Regions from separate parts of the Vibrio tasmaniensis genome, predicted to be linked through region 1. Evidence: predicted binding sites of a transcription regulator. Region 1 holds the regulator's gene; the other holds the start of a gene.
What was found. The regulator MetJ, encoded in region 1, represses methionine synthesis genes. The targets are predictions, from matches to a motif close to TTAGACNTNTANANGTCTAA.
Positions count from the first base shown of each region.

Region 2: a site for MetJ is predicted at 1,535-1,554, ahead of metN (methionine ABC transporter ATP-binding protein MetN). Genes of this name have one in related genera too.

Region 1 is NZ_AP025510.1:256,040-264,056, reverse strand. Features, by position in the region: gene OCV44_RS01190 (bifunctional aspartate kinase/homoserine dehydrogenase II) at 1-2,211, opposite strand, end outside; gene OCV44_RS01185 (O-succinylhomoserine (thiol)-lyase) at 2,214-3,395, opposite strand; gene metJ (met regulon transcriptional regulator MetJ) at 3,604-3,924, shown strand; gene OCV44_RS01175 (malic enzyme-like NAD(P)-binding protein) at 4,164-5,453, opposite strand; gene rpmE (50S ribosomal protein L31) at 5,785-6,003, opposite strand; gene priA (primosomal protein N') at 6,335-8,017, shown strand, end outside.
Region 2 is NZ_AP025510.1:2,453,978-2,461,994, forward strand. Features, by position in the region: gene treR (trehalose operon repressor TreR) at 1-384, opposite strand, end outside; gene OCV44_RS11040 (MliC family protein) at 475-816, opposite strand; gene gmhB (D-glycero-beta-D-manno-heptose 1,7-bisphosphate 7-phosphatase) at 859-1,410, opposite strand; gene metN (methionine ABC transporter ATP-binding protein MetN) at 1,651-2,685, shown strand; gene OCV44_RS11055 (methionine ABC transporter permease) at 2,675-3,358, shown strand; gene OCV44_RS11060 (MetQ/NlpA family lipoprotein) at 3,475-4,284, shown strand; gene OCV44_RS11065 (Zn-ribbon-containing protein) at 4,403-5,179, opposite strand; gene syd (SecY-interacting protein) at 5,184-5,729, opposite strand; gene queF (NADPH-dependent 7-cyano-7-deazaguanine reductase QueF) at 5,861-6,706, shown strand; gene OCV44_RS11080 (tetratricopeptide repeat protein) at 6,764-8,017, shown strand, end outside.

The DNA of each region.
Region 1 (8,017 bases):
CTTCTCTAAACGCGCGACGTAACGCAAAACCTTCTGTTGAGACTGCGCTTTATCTAAACGCTCGGCCAACTCTTCACTCAGTACAGAAGCTTTATCAAAGAAGTCATCCACTGACAGATCTTGTAATTCTTCAGGTACCAATGATTCTACTTTGACGTTTTCAGGCTCAATATCTAAACCCGATTCACGCGCCAGAATCACTAGCTTACGCATCACGTCAGAGCCATCGAGGTCAGCACGAGGATCCGGTTCCGTCAGGCCTTGTTGCCACGCTAAATCAACCAACTCGCTGAATGACACCGTGCCATCAAACTGTTGGAATAACCAAGATAGAGTGCCCGAGAATATACCTGACAGAGCAATAATATCGTCACCGCTTTCGCGCAGGTCACGTACCGTGTGGTTAATCGGTAAGCCAGCACCCACTGTCGCATTGTACAGCCAATGACGGCTGATCTTAGCGAAAGCATCTTGTACCTGATGGTAATACTCGCTTGATGCAGAACCTGCCACCTTGTTAGCCGAGATCAGGTGAATACCTTGTTGTGCGACTTGCAGGTATTTTGCAGCAAGCACCGGGCTTGCCGTAACATCTAACACAACCGCTTCATCGTAGCCCTGAATAGAACCCAAACGCTCTAGCCAGTCGTTGCCGTTATTGGCAATCGCTTCATCATCAAAACGCTTGCTCACAGAAGTCGCATCAATGCCTTGATCATCGAACCAATAAGTTTGGCTATCAATCACCGCAACCAATTCAAAGTTCATTCCACGACGCTTTTCAAGTTCCGCTTTTTGCTCAGCAAACAGGCTTAACCAACTTGAACCAATATTGCCCTTGCCACATAAAGCAATCGCAACACGCTTCTGCGCTTGGAACAGTTGAGAGTGAATGCCTTTCACTAGGCTTGATGTTTCACTCTTACGAATCACAGCCACTAAGCTCAAGCCTGAGTTTGCTTCTGAGATAAACTCAACCGGTGAGCTCTTGAGTTGTTGGTAGAATCCATAACAATGGTTCGGGTTCTTAGTCACACCAGCACCCACCGCCGCAATCAGAGAGAAGCCTTCTTTAAGCTTAATTTCCGCTTCAATCGCGTGGTCTTGTAGATATTCTAAAGCGCCACCAGCGATCTCTTCTGTATAAGCAAGGCGCAAACAGTGCTGATCGGGTTCAAGCTCATAAGCAAGCGGCTCAAGTTGAGCTCGTTTAAGACCTTCAAGAACTTCACTTTCTAAGCGGTCAAAATCATGGCCATGACCAAAGGTCAGCTGAACGATCAGAACTTCATCCAGAGAGGTAATGATTTTTGCGCCACGACCCGATGCCAGTACACGCTCTATCTGTGTAGAGCCCGCCTCCGGCTGGTAGCTGCAGCGCAAGCTGAGATCCATAGCACTTTGAGCCACAGGCTGTAGCGTTCGGCTATGGAGCACTGGAGCCGCCAGACGAGCGAGTTCACTCGCTTCATCAAGGCGAAGCAGAGGCAACAAACACGCATCCGAAACCAAACGAGGGTCAGCGCTGTAAACGCCTGCCACGTCACTCCAAATCGTCACACGTTCAACTTCAGCCAAAGCGCCAATCACGGTTGCTGAGTAATCTGAACCGTTACGACCAAGCAGTACTGTTTCACCTTCGCAGTTCTGAGCCATAAAGCCCGTAATCACCACTCGGCAATGCGTATGCTGAGCCAAAACTTCTTTAATCAGAGGATAAGAACGCGCGCGATCCACTTCGGGTTGAGCACCCGCTTCTGCACGTAAAAAGGCACGCGCATCTTGAGCAACTGCTTGTAAGTCATGTTGGCACAACAGAGCAGCTAACAAACGTGAAGACCAAACCTCACCGTGTCCTAACACCTGTGCTTTTTGCGATTCGCTTAGAGGAGCAGTTAGCTCACCTAAAGCAGTAAATTCTTGTTGAATAGTGGCCGTTAGCTGAGCCGCAGACTCATCTTCAAGCAGCGCTTCAATCAGCTCAAGCTGGAACTGACGAAGGGTTTGTAGACATTCATGCGCAATACGACCATCTTTGTCGAGCGCTTCAACAAACTCAATCAAGCGGTTAGTTGTTTTACCCGCAGCCGATACCACGACCAAGTCAGTAGCTGACGAGTATTCTCTAAGAATATTGACCACGCGTTGGTAACACTCAGGGTTCGCTAAACTGCTGCCACCAAATTTATGTAGCTGGCGAAAGGTTGTCATTATTAAACCTCCCCTTCTGCGATAAAGCCTTGTGTTTTTTCAAACGCTTGCTTGAGATCATCAATCAAGTCTTCTGCATCTTCAAGGCCAACAGAAAGGCGCAGTAATTGTTGAGAAACACCCGCTTCTGCTAATGCTGCTTCGCCCATAGCACGGTGAGTCATCGACGCTGGGTGACAAATCAGGCTTTCAACACCGCCCAATGATTCAGCCAAAGAAAATAGCTCTAATTTATCCACAAAATATTTAAGTGCTTCAAAAGATCCCGAAAATTCAAAGCTCAGCATGGAACCAAAGCCCAACTGCTGTTTCTTCGCGATCTCGTGACCCGGATGTTCAGGAAGGCTTGGGTGGTAAATCGTACCCACCAGATCTTGTTGTTGCAGAGCCGTCAGAATTTCACGTGAGCTCTCTTCGTGAACGCGCATACGTGCACCTAGCGTACGAATACCACGTAGCGTCATGTAGCTATCAAATGGTGTGCCGGTTGCACCAATACAGTTACCCCACCATGCTAGCTCTTCAGCGTGCTCTTCTGTCTTAGTAACTACAACACCACCAATGACATCTGAGTGTCCGTTGATGTACTTGGTGGTTGAGTGGATAACAAAATCCGCACCCAGCTCTAAAGGCTTTTGGAACACAGGCGTCAAAAACGTGTTGTCGACAGCAACCAGAGCACCTACTTCTTTCGCTTTACGGCAAGTTTCTGCAATATCAACCACACGAACCAATGGATTCGATGGCGTTTCGATTAAGATTAACTTTGGCTTAAGCGCGATCGCAGCATCCAGTGCGGCTTGATCCGATTGATCAACAAACAGAACTTTGAAGTCACCTTTGAGTGAGCGTGTGTTAAACAGACGGTAAGTACCGCCATAGCAGTCGTGCGGTGCAATAATAAGATCATCGCCACCTAAGAAAGCGGATACCCATAAGTTAAGTGCCGACGTACCACAGTTAGTAACAACCGCGCCTTTACCAGACTCAAGCTCAAATAGTGCCGTTTCTAATAGACCGCGGTTTGGGTTACCAGAGCGGGTATAATCGTACTTTGGCACTTCACCAAAAGCGGGAAACCCATAGTTAGTCGAAAGATAAATAGGTGGGACAACGGCATGGTGTTGCGTGTCTGACTCGATACCAGTACGTACTGCGATGGTTGCTGGCTTCCGGCTGCTCATAGGTGCTTCCTTACAAGTTTTGCGTCTGAGAATCACAGCTGCTTGTCGGCATTTTGTGGCTGTGTTAGATATATGTTACTCACTTTACTTTCATAAACGTGAGACGTCAACACTTCCGGACGTCTATATGTCTTTGCTTATGGCAGTAAATCCCGCTAAAATCAGCACTATTAATTTATTCTAACAACTAAAGTGATGAAGGTACGCAATGGCCGACTGGAATGGTGAATACATAAGCCCATATGCTGAGCATGGAAAGAAAAGCGAACAAGTAAAGAAAATTACAGTTTCTATCCCTCTAAAAGTGTTAAAGGTTCTTACTGACGAGCGCACTCGCCGCCAGATCAACAACCTACGCCATGCAACAAACAGTGAGCTACTGTGCGAAGCCTTTCTACATGCGTACACTGGCCAACCACTGCCAACGGATGAAGACCTTCGTAAAGATCGTCCAGACGACATCCCGACTGAAGTCAAAAAACTGATGACAGAGATGGGCATCGAGTTCGAAGCGTTTGACGAAGAATAAAAACAACTCAGTCACCGCCTTCATTATTGATTCGCTATAGCTGAACCCTATTTGTCACATCACCCACTACGTTATCTGTAGCTGCGCTGTGAATGATAGACATAAAAAAACCGACTCCTATGAGTCGGTTTTTTATTATTCTTTTTCGCTCAATAGAGCAACAGCTACTAAGCTATTAAGCTACTAAGCTACTAAGGCATTAAGGCATTAAGGCATTAAGGCATTAAGGCATTAAGGCATTAAGCCATATAGTTAGCAGGCATCTCAATTCGAGCAACGCCAGACTCAACAGCCGCTTCAGCAACTGCTTTTGCAACGCGAGGAAGCAGACGCGGGTCCATTGGCTTAGGAATGATGTAACCCTTACCGAACTCCAGTGCAGTCTCGCCCGCAGCTGCCAATACTTCAGCTGGAACTTCTTCTTTCGCTAGTTCACGAATCGCTTTAACCGCCGCTAGCTTCATTTCGTCATTGATTTCGCTCGCACGCACGTCTAGTGCACCACGGAAAATGAATGGGAAACAAAGTACGTTGTTTACTTGGTTAGGGTAATCACTACGGCCTGTACCCATGATTAGGTCAGAACGAACTTCGTGTGCAAGCTCAGGCTTGATCTCTGGATCTGGGTTTGAACATGCAAACACAACCGGCTTATCAGCCATCAGCGTAAGAGCCTTAGCTGGTAGCAGATTAGGACCCGATACACCCAAGAACAGATCAGCGCCTTCGATAACATCTTCAAGCGTGCGCTTGTCGGTGTTATTTGCGAACAGCTCTTTGTATTCATTCAAGTCATCACGACGAGTGTGGATCACACCTTTACGGTCAAGCATGTAGATCTTCTCACGCTGAGCGCCACACTTAATCAGTAGCTCCATACAAGCAACCGCTGCTGCGCCAGCACCTAAACAAACGATCTTACACTCTTCCAGTTTCTTACCTTGAAGCTCAATCGCATTCAGCATACCTGCTGCCGTAACAATCGCAGTACCGTGTTGGTCATCGTGGAATACAGGTACATCACAACGCTCAATCAGGCGACGCTCGATTTCAAAACAGTCTGGTGCTTTGATGTCTTCTAAGTTAATACCGCCAAATGTATCTGCGATATTCGCAACCGTATCAACGAACTCATCGATTGTGCGGTGTTTTACTTCAATATCGATAGAATCTAAACCAGCAAAACGCTTAAACAGTAGCGCTTTACCTTCCATAACCGGTTTAGAAGCAATAGGACCAAGATTGCCTAAGCCAAGAATTGCAGTACCGTTAGAGATAACTGCAACCATGTTGCCTTTACCTGTGTACTTGTAAACGTTATCGACGTTCTGTGCGATCTCGCGAACAGGCTCAGCTACACCTGGGCTGTATGCCAGTGCTAGGTCTTCTGCAGAGTTTGCAGGCTTCGTCAGTTCTACGGCAATTTTGCCTGGAATTGGGAACTCATGATAATCAAGAGCTTGCTGACGGAATTGTTCTTGAGGCGATAACGCTTGAGAGGATTGATCTTGGCGGCTGTCTTCAGACATAGGTGTAGGTTCCTAGGATATTATTATTTGGGGGATCTTGTTCATGTTAATGGATGTACTTCAAAGTTCCTAGGTGGTTGAAGCATCTGTATCATTAAAAAACGAGATTTCACTACTAATAAGACCAGTGGGCAGTTGAAATTACTATCGCCTGCTCAACTTTAGAGCGAATTTCGAGGAAAGAGTGTTGGGATAAGTGATTAAGTAAGATTTACGTCAGTAACCTATTACTTTAACTGACCTAATAATGAAATACGATTCAGTACTTTCTCAATTTACAGGCAACAAAAAAGGACACCGAAGTGTCCTTTTTATGTCTAAATAGCGAGAATTACTTCTTGCTAGAAAGAGCACCGAAACGCTTGTTGAAGCGATCAACACGGCCGCCTGTATCTACGATACGTTGCTTACCAGTGTAGAACGGGTGACATTTGTCACATACGTCTAGGTGGATTGATTCTTTTGCTAGCGTTGAGTTGAACTCAAACGTGTTACCGCAAGAACAAGTTGCAGAAACTGCTTTGTATTCTGGGTGGATACCAACTTTCATGGGAAAACCTCAATTAGGCCGTGTCGCCATCCGATTCTAAGCCGGACACCACACGTAGTTAAAAAATAAATAAAGACACCGCTGTATCACTAAACCGCGATAAAGCCATACCTTTAAGGCGCAGTATAGTAATGAATCTATAAAGCAGGATCAACTGATTTGATACATTTTTCACCAATAGCCTCTTTATTTCCTTTGTCACTTTAAGATTTAAGGCTTAAGTGGTCTTCATTGGTTCTACTCTCTGAGCTGGTCCAAACTGCTTCTCGAATTTAACCGCCTTATCCTTTAGACTGTCCGCTCTCGTCAACTCAGATAAAGTCGTCCATTTATGCGCCCAATGATTGCCCGCGTGGCACTGCCGGTTCCACTAGACAAACAGTTCGATTACAAGATTCCTAGCCACCTATTTCCTATAATTGGTGGACGAGTTTCTGTGCCTTTTGGACGACAAACCTTAACAGGTATTGTTACGGCTCTGGTTAACGAATCTGAATTCGAGTTAGACAAACTCAAGCCCATTAAAGCCTTACTAGACAACCAACCCGTTTGGCCGGAATCGGTCTACTCACTCTTGGTATGGTGCAGCCAGTTCTATCAGTATCCACTAGGTGAAACCTTGGCCAACGCACTACCAAGCGCCTTACGAAAAGGCAAAGCTGCCGACTTCGCGACGCTTGTTGAATGGCAATTGACCCCATCAGGTAGAGATCAACTGATGCAGGGCTTTGGCCGTGCCGTCAAACAAGCCAAAGTAATGCACATGCTTGAGCACGGCCCAGTTCCCCATCAAGAATTCATTGATGAAGAAGTGAGCAGCGCGGTACTTAAGACGTTGGAAGAGAAAGGCTGGATTGAATCAGTAGAGAAAAAGCCGAAGCGCCAGCCGTGGTCAGTTGAGCTCGAAAACGATCAAGATAAGCCAAAACTCAATGAAGAGCAGGCTATAGCAATAGCGACAGTAAATAGTCAAACCGACTTTGGTTGCTTCTTGCTAGAGGGTGTAACTGGCTCAGGTAAGACCGAAGTCTACCTGAATATGATCAAGCCGATTCTCGACCAAGGTAAACAGGCGTTAGTGTTAGTGCCCGAGATCGGTCTAACCCCTCAAACGATTAACCGCTTTAAGCGACGCTTTAATGTTCCAGTTGAGGTTATCCATTCCGGTTTAAATGATTCTGAGCGACTAAATGCTTGGTTATCGGCGCGTGATAAAATAGCGGGCATTGTGATCGGTACTCGTTCAGCTCTGTTCACACCGTTCGCGGATCTGGGCATTGTCATTGTCGATGAAGAGCACGACGCCTCTTATAAGCAGCAAGATAGCCTACGCTACCACGCTCGTGATGTTGCCATCATGCGTGCTCATAAAGCGCAGATTCCGGTTGTGTTAGGCTCGGCGACTCCGGCCTTTGAAACGCTGCACAACGCTCAGATCGGTAAATACAGTTACCTCACCCTGACCTCACGCGCAGGTGTCGCGCTGCCGACCACCAATAAAGTGTTGGACGTTAAGGGTGAATATCTAGAAAGTGGCTTGTCTGCGTCGTTGATTGCTGAAATGCAAAGACACCTCAAAGCAGGCAACCAAGTGATGATGTTCCTCAATCGTCGTGGGTTTTCTCCCGCACTGATGTGTCACGATTGTGGTTGGACAGCAGAATGTAAGCGTTGTGATGCCTACTACACCTATCATCAATACAGCAATGAGATGCGCTGCCACCACTGTGGCTCGCAGCAGCATATCGTGCATCATTGCCAAGGTTGTGGTTCAGCGAATTTAGTAACAGTGGGGGTTGGTACCGAACAGTTAGAGGCTCAACTGGGTCAACTATTCCCTGAATACAAAACCATCCGTATTGACCGAGACAGCACTCGCCGCAAAGGCAGTTTAGAAAGCGCGTTAGAATCGATTCGTAAAGGTGAATACCAAATTCTTATCGGCACACAGATGCTTGCTAAAGGGCACCACTTCCCTGATGTCACACTTGTGGCATTGCTGGACGTTGATGCC
Region 2 (8,017 bases), 1.0 Mb from region 1:
AGTAAAGCCAAACACAATGATGCCATCAACATTGCGACGTTTAAGAACCTGAAGGTGCTCATTGGCTTTATCTCTATCAAGTTGGCTTTCCATGATCACCACATCGTAATCCGCTCGATACAACTCGGCCAGCATCGTACTTACCGCTTTGTTTTCAGAGGGAGAGTCCAGACGAGAGATGATCACACCGATGACTTTTTGGCTGCCACCGCGCATAGATTGTGCAGACTTTGAAGGTGTATACCCTGATTCTTGAATTACTCTTTCCACCCTTTCACGGGTTTCAGGTTTCACTTTGGGATCATTGGTCAGAACGCGAGATACGGTAGACTTACCAACACCGGACAGCTTAGCAATATCGAGAATAGTGAGTTTTTTGCTCATAAAAAGTCTAACGTTAAAGGGAAGAGAAAGAAAAAGTGAGGGCGAACTCCCTCACTTAACTGTTTGTAAATCCTAGTCGTTCACTATGACCTACTTTCGGCAGTTTTTATAGATAACACGACCAAGTTCTAGACGTGCATTGTCACCTTTAGTTCGTAAAGTTACGCTATTGATCAGTTCAGAGGTTCCATCATCTAAGATGTACTTCGTTCCTGAACCTGCCGCTATTTGAGTGAGGCGATATTCATTCTCTGGCAAACGTAATACCGCTTTTTCATCACCAAGGTAAGCGACCTTAAATGAAGCGTCAGACTCACATTGATAAGTCACGAATTGATCGTCCGATACTGCGCTCTCAGTCTCAGGAGCTGCTGATTTAGAGCACCCGACTAACGCTACCGTACATAGAGATATTACCAACAATGCTTTCATACTGCGTTCCTCATCTATATACATTAACGGTGGAGAAGTGTCTTAGCCTTTCAAAAAAGCAGGTACGTCTTTAATGCTATCAAGCACAACGCTGGCTAACGCTTCACCCTTTTCAGTGATTGGCTTACCGGTTCTTACCAGAACTTTAGTGCCAACACCCGCTGCTTCTGCAGCCATCATGTCTTCAGCTTTATCGCCGATCATGACAGAGTTTGCCATATCAATTTTCAGAAAATCACGCGCTGAAATGAACATGCCAGGCTTTGGCTTACGACATTCACAATCTTGTTTGTAGTCACCAATACCGTGCTCAGCGTGGTGCGGGCAGTAATAAATACCATCTAGCTCAACGCCGTTATCAACAAAGTTCCAATCCATCCACTGCGTTAGAGAAAGAAAACGATCTTCGCTAAACATGCCGCGAGCAATACCAGATTGATTGGTCACTAACACCAATAAATAACCCATATCTTTAAACGCTTTCGCCGCTTCAAACACACCATCGATGTATTCAAAGTCATGTTCATCATGTACGTAGCCGTGATCAACGTTAATCACACCATCACGATCTAAAAAAACAGCAGGTTTAGACAAAATTCAGTTCTCTATCAACTCTCTATTAATCATTAATTATTACACGCTTTATTTGCTTCATCACTATCTATTTAGTTTTGCGTTCGTTAACGATTTGTTTCTAGTTTAACTTCGCAATCCGCGTTTAGCCGTCTAGACGTAAAAATATCTATTGACTTAGATCATAGAACACCATAGCATCATCTGTAAATCGAGTGAGTCATCAATATATTATTCTGTTCTACCTGCACGAGTTTCTCTATGATTAAAGTGAATCAAGTCAATAAGGTTTTTTATCAAGGCACTAAAGAAATCAATGCCTTAATTGATATCAACCTCCACATTCCTCAAGGTCAAATCTTTGGAGTCATCGGCTCTTCAGGTGCAGGAAAAAGTACCCTTATCCGTTGTGTAAACATGTTGGAAGCTCCAACGTCAGGTGAGGTGATTGTTGACGGTATCGACCTAACAAAACTCAGCAAATCAGAACTTAGCGAAGCACGCCGTAACATCGGCATGATATTCCAACACTTCAATCTGCTGTCTTCTCGTACTGTATTTAACAACGTAGCGCTGCCTTTAGAGCTCGCTGGTAGAGATAAAGCAGCGATTGAAGCGAAAGTGAGTGAGTTACTTGAGCTTGTCGGCCTATCGGATAAGCGTGATACCTACCCTGCAAACTTAAGTGGTGGTCAAAAGCAGCGTGTCGCGATTGCTCGTGCACTAGCATCAGACCCGAAAGTACTACTGTGTGATGAAGCGACCAGTGCACTGGATCCAGCAACGACTCAATCTATTCTTGAGCTGCTACGTGAAATCAACCGTAAGTTGAGTATCACTATCCTACTGATTACTCATGAAATGGACGTAGTTAAGAGCATTTGTCACGAAGTTGCGATCATCGGTGGTGGTGAGCTAGTAGAGAAAGGCACAGTTGGTGACATCTTTGCACACCCTAAGACAGAGCTTGCGCATCAGTTCATTCGTTCGACGCTGGATCTAACGATTCCTGAAGATTATCAAGCGCGTTTGCAAGAGACTCGTGTCAACAGCAGCTATCCATTAGTACGTCTTGAGTTTACTGGTGCAACGGTTGATGCTCCACTGATGACACAAATTGCTCGTAAATTTAATATCGATGTCAGCATCTTAAGCTCTGACCTTGATTACGCCGGCGGCGTGAAGTTCGGCATGATGGTCGCTGAGCTGTTCGGTAATGAAGCAGATGATAATGCTGCTATCCAATTCCTACGCGACAACAATGTAAAAGTAGAGGTGCTTGGTTATGTCCTTTAGTTTCAACGAGATTGCTGACTGGATCAGCCTTAACGGCAACCTTCTACTCGAAGCAACTGGCGAAACGCTTTACATGGTTGCTGTTGCTGGCATCGTTGGTTTCGCTGTCGGTATTCCATTAGGCGTGATTCTACACACCACTAAAAAAGGTGGTCTGTTAGAGAACACCAAACTAAACAAGATTCTTGGTGCAGTTGTGAACGTGGGCCGTTCAGTGCCTTTCTTAGTACTGATGGTAGCGATCATCCCTCTCACTAAAATGCTGATCGGCACCTTCATAGGTACAACAGCAGCGATTGTTCCACTGACGATTGGCGCTATCCCATTCGTGGCTCGACTTATCGAGAGTGCACTACTTGAAGTACCAACAGGTCTAGTGGAAGCAGCTCAGTCAATGGGCGCAACACCAACACAAATTATCAATAAGGTTCTGCTTCCTGAAGCACTGCCGACTATCATCAACTCAGTGACGATTACGCTAGTGACTCTTGTGAGTTACTCGGCAATGGCCGGAACTGTAGGTGGTGGCGGCCTAGGTGATGTCGCGATTCGTTACGGATTTCACCGCTACGATGTGACCATTATGGCTGTGACCGTCGTCATGTTGATTGTGCTGGTACAAATTATTCAATCAATCGGTGATTCATTGGTTCGCCGCGTTGACCACAGATAAAGGCTGACTTCGTGAATGTGACGTTATTTGAAACACCCATTCATTAAAAGCGTTAATCATTAGATACATAAAGTCATCGAAACCAAATTAAATAGATTTATTAAAAGGAGATTATTATGAAATTTAACCTTAAAGGTTTACTTACTATTGCAGCAGCAGCTTCAGCGCTAGTACTAGCAGGTTGTGGTGATAAAGAAGTCGATACTTCTAAGATCAAAGTCGGCGTAATGGCAGGTGCAGAAGCACAAGTTGCTGAAGTAGCAGCTAAAGTCGCTAAAGAGCAATACGGCCTGGATGTTGAACTGGTCACTTTTACGGATTATGTAACACCTAACGCAGCACTAGATGATGGTTCTATCGACATCAATGCATTCCAGCACACGCCGTATCTCGATCAGCAAGTTGCTGACCGTGGTTACAAGCTAACGATCGCTGGTAACACTTTTGTTTACCCTATTGCTGGTTACTCTAAAGAAGTTAAATCTGTAGACGAAATCCAAGATGGTGCTCGTATTGCTGTACCAAACGACCCAACAAACCTAGGTCGTTCTCTACTGCTTCTTGAACAGCAAGGTCTACTTGAACTTCGTGAAAGTGCAGGTCTTCTAGCTACCGTTCGTGACATCGTTGGTAACCCTAAGAACCTAACGATTGTTGAACTAGACGCAGCTCAACTGCCACGTTCTCTTGATGATGTAACTTTATCTATCATCAACACTACTTACGCGAGCTCTATCAATCTGACTCCACAAAAAGACGGCGTATTCGTTGAAGACAAAGATTCTCCATACGTGAACCTAATCGTTTCTCGTGAAGACAACCTAAATGCAGAAAACGTACAAAACTTCGTTAAAGCATATCAAACTGAAGAAGTGTACAACGCAGCTTCTGACATCTTCCAAGGTGGCGTAGTTAAAGGTTGGTAATCAGCTTAAATAGACACTTATAGATACCGAAAGGGGCTGACTCAATGTCAGCCCCTTTTTTAATGATGAAGGTTTGCTAGAAAGTAAAGCTTCTCAGGGTTAATCGAAACGAAGTCGATTACTTGAGGTGATCCCAAGAAATGTTGGATACCAGACGGCAATCGTCACACTTAAAATAGAAAATGTCGTGGATTGGTGCATCAAGCAGCCATTCACCACCACATTGCGGACATTTGCGCTCTTTTTCATCTTTCAGGCTGATCCCACCGACACGATATAAGTAGTAGTAAGTTGGAATCTTAGTCAGAAATTCAATGCGTCCTCTTAAACCCCAACCGCGTTTAAACAGCACACTCTTAGTATCACTGATCTCGGTTAGCGTTGCATGTTCAGCACGGCAACCACCACCCATTTGCACTTCATCACAGGCTTGCCATTCGGTCTGCCATTTCAGTACGGCTTTATGATCGCCATTAAATGTCGGCGGGTTACGATATAGTGGAATAGGCAACAAGCTATCGCCACTACGCAGTGGTGAACAGGTATGCACGAATGTCGTGTATAACACCTGCCAACTTGGCGTTTCATCTTCGGCTACTTCTTCGGAATTAAGATCTCGGCCAAGCAGACGCATCTTAGGCGCTAATAAACTCGCCGCAGATAAGCGCTCGAAACAGACTTTGACGAAGTCTGAGTGATTACGTGGGTGTAAACTATCTTGCTCAGGGCACACTACGCGAACATAGAATTCACCGTCGCCCATCACGATTGGAAACTCACGACCTAACACTTGTCCGTTATAACGAAGTGCATCCATCAAGCCATTAACCGCCTTATCGACAGCGCTGACCGTTGTGTTATCAAAACACTCAAATTGAAGTTCTAGTACGTACATCTATTTATACCGCTGGTTGTAACTTTTCTAAAAATTCTGCCAATGTCTCGGCTAATACATCACGATTTTTGGTGCCTAAGCGCTCTAGAATCACGTTACCCGTTAAGTTACAGATAGAGATCACATCCAGTTCAGCATCAGTCGCGGCAATGAAAACCGTTGGTTTTAGCTTTAGACGACGCTGAGTCACTAGGTGACCCAAAATGTTTTCTTGTAGGCATTCGAAGTCTTCATCACTCCAAATCTGTAACAGAGTCAGCTCGTTACCATCAAAAGTCGCGTTCATATCTGCGCTGAATTGTGCGCCGTAGAAAGTCTTGATGTCTTCGTGCAGAGTCAATTCAATTCCGGTTTCAACGTTGGTGAAATCCGCGAATTGCTCACGTGGATAGTGCTTCCACAACACGGCGTCGCCACTCTTTTCTTCTACGCATGGTGATACGATGTCCACCAACTCCTCGTTACGAGGTAAGCTTTGGTGTTGTAGCTGCCACGCGTCAACGTATCGCTGACTGAAAGAAAGTAGTGCGTCTTGAGCGCGTTGAGTCATGAAAATCTCCTAAACACAAAATAATAAATAGAATCCGAGCTCTTTCCGTGCCGATTAAGCGATGACTTAATGACAGGGTAATGGGGATTCAGTAAAATCGACCCCATTCTAATCGAATTTGAAACGAAAGTATGAGCAAATATTCTGACGCAAAAGAGCTAGCGGGTTTAACCCTGGGCCAAAAAACTGAGTACTCTAACCAATACGATGCAAGTTTATTGCAACCAGTACCTCGTAGCCTCAATCGTAATGATCTTGCGCTAAACGGAGAGTTACCTTTTGTTGGTCATGATATTTGGACGATGTACGAGCTTTCGTGGCTAAACACCAACGGCTTACCACAAGTGGCTGTTGGTGAAGTGCTCATTCCTGCAACCAGCCAAAATTTGATTGAGTCAAAATCTTTCAAGCTGTACCTAAACAGCTACAACCAAACTCAGTTTGAAAACTGGGATCAAGTCACTGAGCGTCTGACTCAAGATTTATCGGCATGTGCAGGCGAATCTGTGATTGTGAATGTAAACTCAGTAACCGATTACACCAACCAACCTATCGTGACGATGGAAGGTGACTGTATCGACAATCAAGACATCCAAATCACGAGCTACGATTTTGAAGCGTCATTGCTTGAAGGGGCTGCTGGCGAGCAAGAAGTAGAAGAAACTCTGCATAGCCACCTATTGAAGTCGAACTGCTTGATCACCAATCAACCGGATTGGGGCAGCGTAGAGATCGCATATACCGGTAAGCAAATTGACCGTGAAGCTCTGCTACGCTATTTAGTTTCTTTCCGCGAGCATAACGAATTCCACGAACAATGTGTTGAGCGTATCTTCACTGACATCATGAAATACTGTGCCCCATCAAAGCTCACCGTATTTGCACGTTACACGCGTCGTGGTGGTCTGGATATCAATCCATACCGTTCAACAGAACAAGATAGACCAAGCCACAATAAGCGTATGGCTCGCCAATAATCGGCGTGAACCGCCCACACTTATTTGAACCTACAAAATCTTTAAAGGGACATTGAAATGCGTTGGTTATACGTTATTAGTCTATTCATTTTAAGCTTAAGCACATCGGTTAATGCGTCGGTTTATTCTTCGGCGCTCCTCAATGAAGCCAATAACTTGGTTGAGATAGAACCGAGCCAAGCAAAACGAATGGCCAACAGCTACCTAACGCTACGTATCCTTTCAGATCAACGCGAGAAGAGCCCTTCAGCTATTTCTCGCGAAGAGGCCGATTCTTCGATTAGAACCCCAAACAGCAGTATCGATGCGTATAAGATCTTAGCGAAAGCAGAGTTTAATCTTGGCAACATTCGTATTGCTATTCAACACATCGACAAAGCCTCTGATCTAGCAAAAGCTTATAAGCTTGACTATCTAAAGTTGGATCTTGAAATACTCAAAGTTCGGTTGCTTTGGCTTACTGACAGAAAATCGGCCCAAGCAGAATCTGAATTAGAGAAAATCGAAGTAAACCTTGAGTCGGTCAACAAAACCCTACGCCTGACGGAAGGGATTACCTATCGTTTGATCATGTTAAAAGCAGAGGTTGCCTCTTATAACAACAACGTAGGCGATGCTGAAAAGCTCTATAAAGAAGCAAAAACCTACCTAGAACAGCGTTACTCGGAAAAAGTCGTCATCGATTATCACATCGCGGTTGGCGAATTTTATCTGACTCATAAAGAGTACAACCATGCACTGTCTGAGTTATTGTACGGCTACTGGAAATCAGTTGAAGGTAACCTGAGTGCACGCTTGGCTAAAGTAAATAGCCTGCTTGCGCAACTTTTCTTTGAACGCCAAGTATTAGATAAAGCACTAGAACACCTATCTCAAGCCGCTGATTTTTATGACAACTTTGAAAGCTCCCCCGTCTTAGCGCAAGTGCTCAAGAAAATGGGTGATGTGTACTTCTTTCAAGGAAAATACAACCTTGCCCTCGTGCACTTTTTCAATGTCCTTGATCATGAGAGTACCGACCGAGACATCCACCAAGTCATTGATATTCGTTTAAGTTTATCCGCAACTTACTTACGACTTTATAACTACCCTTTAGCTGAACAATACCTAGCACGAGCCCTTGAACTTCTAGAGTATTCCGACATACCTAAGTTGGAAGGTCGCGCAGCACTCTTATCCGCAGGTTTGGCATACCACCTACAAGAAAGCGAAGATGTCATTAAGCATGCGACACGTGCGCTCGAGATTTCACGTCAGGTAGAAAACGCACGCCTGTCGCAACACTCCTACCAATTGCTCTCTTTAGGTTAT